Regions from separate parts of the Kitasatospora sp. NPDC005748 genome, predicted to be linked through region 1. Evidence: riboswitches for the same ligand, from Rfam matches in the RefSeq annotation. Region 1 holds a riboswitch; the other holds the start of a gene.

Region 1 (3,152 bases):
GACGGGTACGTCTACCTGCCGCCGCAGTACTTCCAGCCGGAGTACGCGCAGAGGCAGTTCCCGGCGGTGATCGTGAGCACCGGGTTCCCCGGGATCGCCAAGAACCTGGTGACCCGGCTGAACTACCCGGGCGCGGCGCTCAAGCTGCTCCAGGAGGGTCGGATGCAGCCGACCGTGATGGTGCTGATGCGCCCGTCGCCCGCCCTCCCGCAGGACACCGAGTGCGAGGACATCCCGGGCGGCGCGCAGTCGGAGACGTACTTCACCAAGGACGTCCCGGCCGCGATCCAGGCGACCTACCGGGTCTCCTCGGATCCGCAGGCCTGGGGCTTCATGGGCAACTCGACCGGCGGCTACTGCGCCCTCAAGCTCGCCATGCGGCACCCGGAGGTCTTCCCGACCGCCGTCTCGCTCTCCGGCTACTACCAGGCCGCCGACGACCCGACCACCGGGGACCTCTTCCGGGGCAGCCAGCAGCGTCGCAACGAGGCGGACCTGATGTGGCGGCTGAAGAACCTGCCGCAGCCCGAGGTGTCCGTCCTGCTGGCCGGGACCAGGGAGGGCGACGGCGACTACCGCCGGGACACCGAGGCCTTCGTGGCCGCCGCGCACGCGCCCATGAAGGTCTCCTACAGCATGATGAAGACCGGCGGCCACAACTTCGAGACCTGGAGCAGGCTACTGCCGTCCTCGCTGGAGTGGCTCTCCCAGCACCTCAAGGTGCCGAGCCACACGGTCTGACCACCGCCGGGCCCGCCCGCCCGGCCAGAACGCCCGGATACCAGCGCGCCCGGTCACCAGGACGCCAGGACACCGGCGCCCCGGACCGGTCTCAGGCCACCGGCTCCAGCGTCCCGGTGTGCAGCTCGCCGACCCGGCCGCCCTCGCCCTCGTACGTCCAGAACGCGCGCACCGTCAGCCTGCCGAGGTCCATCACGTGGCTGACGGTGATGCCGCTCTGCTCGGTCCAGCTGACGAAGTACAGCTCCGGCCCGATCTCGGCGACGTGCAGCGCGACGTCCTCCCACTGGCCCGCCGACTCGCCGAGGCCCTCCCAGCGCAGCCGCTTGCCGTCGGGCGAGTAGGCGTTGCGGAAGGCCGCGCCGTTGTCGACCTGGAAGAGGTAGGTACGGCCGGCGAAGGCGGGCAGGGGCGCGGTCATGGCGGAGCGGGTCCTCGTCTCTCGTCTGTGCGGTAGGGCTGGACTCCCAACCTATCCGACCGGCCGACCTTCGCGGCGGACATGCGGGCACCCGGCCCCGGAGCGGACACCGCCCCGGCGCCGCGCCCGCCCGGCCGGACCTCCGCCACCCGCTCGCCGACCCGCCGCCGGCCCCGTCGGCCGCCCCGCGCCCGCCCCGTCTCCAACTGATCAACTTCCCCGGTGACTTGATCCACTCCGGACGGCTCGCACTGTGAGCTGCGCGACAACACCCCCCGTCGGCTTGTCGACATTCGAGCGGCCTGCCTAGCCTGCACGAGTCCGCCTTCGCGGACCCCGCCGTCGGGACGCCGAGTCCTGTCCACCCGCCGGTCGGCAGTCGAGCACCGCAGCGGACGGGAGCGGGGGACCCAGGTCAGTGCCCGGCCCACGCGCTCGCGCGTGCGGACCGAGGCTAGGGGTGAAGCCGCTCCCACAGGCGGCCGGGCAACCTCAGCCCGAACCCGACAGCTCACCTCGCAGGCGTCTACAGAGGACTCCGCCATGCAGAAGCCTGCCCGGCGCGCGACCCCGCGCCACGCCCGCCCCTCCCACCGAGGCCGCAAGGCCGCCTTCGCCGCCACCGGAGCGCTCGCCATCAGCGGCGCCGGCCTGCTCGGCGTCCCGGCGCTCACCGGCGCCCAGGCGGCCACCGCGCCGACCGTCACCCAGGACAGGCTCGCCCCGGCCACCATGGTCGCGGGCAAGGCCACCACGGCCGCGCTGACCGTCCACTCCTCGTCCTGCTTCACGGCCAAGACCGTCGGCGTCGGCGTCCGCGACGCGGCCGGGCGCAACCTCGACTTCCCCGGCAACGTCTCCAACGCGCAGATCTGCCCCAGCGGCCTGTCGATCACCACCGGTGCCCGCACCCTGCCCGCCGGGACGTACACCCAGTTCGGCTTCTGGCAGGACCTCGGCGGTGCCTGGCACAACCTGCCCTCGCGCCAGCTCGCGGTCTCCGACGCGACCGTCGCCCCCGCCCCGAACCCGACCGCCACCCCCAAGCCCACCCCGACGCCGTCGCCCACCGCGACCGCCACGCCGTCGCCCACCGCCCCGGCCCCCACCGCGCCGGCGACCGGCGCCCCGGTCGCCGGGAAGTCGCTGACCTGGTCGGACGAGTTCAACGGCCCGATCGCCTACGGCTCGCGCTGGACGGGTGACAAGAGCAGCGCCTACCACTACGGCAACCACAACCCGGACGACAACAAGCTGGACTGGCTGAACAAGAACAACGTCTCGGTGGCCGACGGCGTCGCCACGTTCACCGCCAAGCCGGGCGCCAACACGCTGGAGAACGGCAAGAAGTCCTGGGACACCGGGCTGCTCACCACCGAGTACTCCAGCGAGGGCTTCCAGGTGAAGACCGGCGACTACGCCGAGACCCGGGTCAAGCTCCCGGCCGGCACGGGGGCCTGGCCGGCCCTGTGGACCTGGAAGAACGGCAACGGGGAGATCGACTCCTTCGAGTACCACCCCGACAACCCGAACCTGCTGGAGCTGACCAACCACGTCAACCCGGGCCACCTGTACTACACCGACGCCAAGGCGATCGCGAAGGACGGCTGGGTCACCATCGGCACCCACTACGGCGCCACCTCGGTCGACTGGTACGTCAACGGTACGAAGGTGTTCTCGGACGGCAAGGGCGTCGGCGCCAACTGGTCCGCGTACCTGATCCTCAACCTGTCCCTGAGCGCCGGGCAGTACCACGCCGCGCCGACGGGCACGACTCCGATCACCTTCGCCGCGGACTACGTCCGGGTCTACCGTTAGGAAGCCACGCGCGGGGGCCGCCTGGACGGGATCCGGGCGACCCCCACGCGGCTCCGGTGGCCCCGCTCAGCCGCGGGTGCTCTCCACGACGTGGACCGTGAACGGCTGGCGGTTGTTCGCCTCGTTCCGGTCGTCGTCGCTGCGCACCGCCACGTAGCCGCCGTCCAGATCG
Region 2 (3,152 bases), on a different contig from region 1:
CACGCCGCGCCCAGCCCGTCCCCCAAGAAGGAGGACGTGAAGGCGCAGGTCGACCAGCTGCAGGAGGAGGCCGAGCAGGCCACCGAGAAGTTCAACGGTGCCAAGGAGCGGGCGGACCAGCTGCGCAAGCAGGCGGACCAGCTCCAGGACCAGGTGGCTCGCGGCCAGGACCAGATGACCCAGCTTCAGGGCGGGCTGGCCGAGGTCGCGGCCGAGCAGTACCGGACCGGCGGCATCGACCCGTCCGTCCAGCTGATGCTCGCCTCCGACCCGTCCGGCTACCTGGACAAGGCCGCCAGCGTCCAGCAGGCCAGCTCCAGCCAGACCGAGGCGCTCAAGGGCCTGCAGGACCAGCAGCGCCGGCTGGACCAGCAGAAGGCCGAGGCGGCCGCCGTCCTCGCCTCGCTGGACAGCACGACCAAGGACCTGAACCAGTCCAAGGCCGAGGTCAACAAGAAGCTCAAGGAAGCCCAGGACCTGCTGAACTCGCTCAGCGCCGCCGACCGGGCCGCGCTGAAGGCCGCCCAGCAGCAGGCCGACCGGGCCTCGCGCGGCAGCGAGCGCACCGACCTGAGCAGCCTCCCGCAGGGCAGCGGCTTCGCCGGGCAGGCCGTCGCCAACGCGATGAGCAAGCAGGGTTCGCCGTACGTCTGGAGCGCGGTCGGCCCGAACTCCTTCGACTGCTCCGGTCTGATGGTCTGGTCGTACGCGAAGGCCGGCGTCTCGCTGCCGCGCACCTCGCAGGCGCAGGCCAACTACGGCTCGAAGGTGGCCTCGCTGGCCGACGCCCAGCCGGGCGACCTCATCATCTACCGCCCGGACCGCAGCCACGTCGGGATGTACATCGGCAACGGGATGGTGGTCCACGCGCCGCACACCGGTGACGTGGTGAAGGTGATGAAGGCCGACGCGATGCCGATCAACGCGATCCGCCGGGTCTGACGGACCGACATGCCCACGGGCCGGGATCCGGCCCTGTGATCCGCGCCACCCCCGGAACCGGGGGTGGCGTCGGTGTCTGCGGCCGCATCATGACAAACGATCAGCTCCATGTGGGCGCGTGATCACACCCGGTCATATTCACAAATGAACTTGGATATTCTTCCGGCATTTTTCTGACAAGGATTTGAACGGATCACGGTTCTGTTACTAGGGTCGTGCCTCGAACCACCGCACAGTCGATCACCCAGCAGGGGTGGCGGCGGAGGTTTACCGCCGAGTTCGTGAAGCAGCGGGGCAGAGCATCTGCCCGTCGGGGAGTCCAGTGGTCGGGGGCGCTGTGGAGCGGAGCCGGGGAACCATGTTCCTCCGGGGTGAATCGGCGCCAGGTCGACCGTCGTGCGGTCGGTGAGGCGTCGTAGGGCACGCTTCCGGCCCGAACCCGTCAGCTCACCCGGTAGGCGGACGTAGGAAGAAGGAGTCCGCCTTCGTGGCGTCCCATCGTCGTCCCAAGCCCGCCGGCCGCGCCCGGGTCTCGATTCTGACCGGTGTCGCCGCCGCGGCGGTCGCGCTCTCCGCGCAGTCCGGCGCCCACGCCGACCCGACGCCGACCAAGGATCAGGTCAAGGAGCAGATCGACCAGCTCAACGAGCAGGCCGAGCAGGCCACCGAGAAGCTCAACGGTGCCCAGGCCAAGCAGCAGGAGCTGCAGAAGCAGGTCGGTGAGCTGCAGGACAAGGTGGCCCGTCAGCAGGCCGCGGTGACCGAGGCCCAGGGCGGTCTCGCCGAGATCGCCGGCGAGCAGTACCGCAACGGCGGCATATCGCCGACCGTGCAGCTGATGCTCTCGTCCAGCCCGGACAGCTTCCTCAGCCAGGCCGGCGCCATCAACCAGGCCGGCAGCACGCAGTCCGGTGCGCTGAAGGACCTCCAGGAGCAGCAGCGCAGGCTCGACCAGGACCGCAACGAGGCCCAGGGCAAGCTCGGCGAGCTCGAAGCCACCACCCAGCAGCTGAAGGCCTCCAAGGAGGAGGTCCAGGGCAAGCTGGCCAAGGCCCAGGACCTGTACAACTCGCTGTCCGAGCAGGAGCGCCAGGCGATGCGCGCGGCCGAGGAGAAGGCCGCCGCCGAGGCGAAGGCCAAGGCGGACGCCGCCAAGGCCGAGGCCAAGGCCAAGGCGGACGCCGACCGCGCCTCCCGCGACAACACCCGCGACCAGCTGCCCACCCCGTCGGCGCCGGCCGCCAAGCCCGCCGCCGCGGCCGCCGCGCCGTCCGCGCCCGCCGCCAACGGCTCGCGCGCCGCCGCCGCGATCGCCGCCGCGGAGAGCAAGCTGGGCGCCCCGTACGTTTACGGCGCGGCCGGTCCGAGCTCCTTCGACTGCTCCGGCCTGACCAGCTGGGCCTACGCCCAGGCGGACGTGTCGCTGCCGCGTACCTCGCAGTCCCAGGCCACCGCCGGTACCAACGTGGGCACCAACATCGCCAACGCCCAGCCCGGCGACCTGATCATCTACCGTGCCGACCGCAGCCACGTCGCGCTCTACGTCGGCGGCGGCCAGGTCATCCACGCGCCGAAGCCCGGCGCGAACGTCCGGTACGAGACCGCCAGCATGCTGCCGATCTCGGCCATCGTGCGCGTCTGATCCGACGTCTGCTCCCGCAGGCCCGGTCTCCCCTCGCGGGAGGCCGGGCCTGCGGCTTTCGTGCTGGACCGTGCTGATGTCCGATTGCGGGTCAAATATTCGGGTTGGGAGGGGTTTGGACTCGCTCGCCCGGACTCGCTAACGTCTGCCACCGGACTCCCGCTCGACAGCCGCCCGCACCGGTGCGGCGGCGGGGCCGGGTCGCAGGATCGGAGTTACCGTCGTATGGCCGTGCACCGCCGTTCCCCCCTGCCGGGCGCGTTCGCCCGTGCGCTGGTGCTGACCGCCGCGGCCACCACCGCGCTGGGGGTGGCCACGGGGGGTGCCGCCCAGGCCGCCCCGGGCACGCCGGACGGGCCGTCGAACCGCAAGGACGTCAAGGCGCAGGTGGAACAGCTGTACGACGAGGCCGAGCAGGCCTCGGAGAAGTACAACGCCGCACTGGACGTCCAGCAGCGCCTCCAGCACGAGACCGGCACGCTCCAGCAGCAGGTCGCCGTCGCCCAGGGCGAGCTCAACGAGCTCCGCGGCGACCTCGCCACCGTGGCCGGCGCCGAGTACCGGGGCG

What was found. A riboswitch is a leader RNA that binds a small molecule or an ion and turns the genes downstream of it on or off. The one in region 1 is predicted to bind cyclic di-AMP.
Region 2: it holds a riboswitch for cyclic di-AMP, as region 1 does, so the genes downstream of both, ABZ495_RS04425 (NlpC/P60 family protein) here and ABZ495_RS12410 (glycoside hydrolase family 16 protein) in region 1, are expected to answer to the same signal.

What each region holds. Positions count from the first base shown of each region.
Region 1 is NZ_JBEXYD010000012.1:53,524-56,675, reverse strand. It holds gene ABZ495_RS12420 (alpha/beta hydrolase-fold protein) at 1-741, shown strand, start outside; gene ABZ495_RS12415 (hypothetical protein) at 833-1,162, opposite strand; cyclic di-AMP (ydaO/yuaA leader) riboswitch at 1,578-1,701, shown strand; gene ABZ495_RS12410 (glycoside hydrolase family 16 protein) at 1,706-2,980, shown strand; gene ABZ495_RS12405 (hypothetical protein) at 3,047-3,152, opposite strand, start outside.
Region 2 is NZ_JBEXYD010000003.1:291,344-294,495, reverse strand. It holds gene ABZ495_RS04430 (NlpC/P60 family protein) at 1-942, shown strand, start outside; cyclic di-AMP (ydaO/yuaA leader) riboswitch at 1,266-1,419, shown strand; gene ABZ495_RS04425 (NlpC/P60 family protein) at 1,430-2,584, shown strand; gene ABZ495_RS04420 (NlpC/P60 family protein) at 2,810-3,152, shown strand, end outside.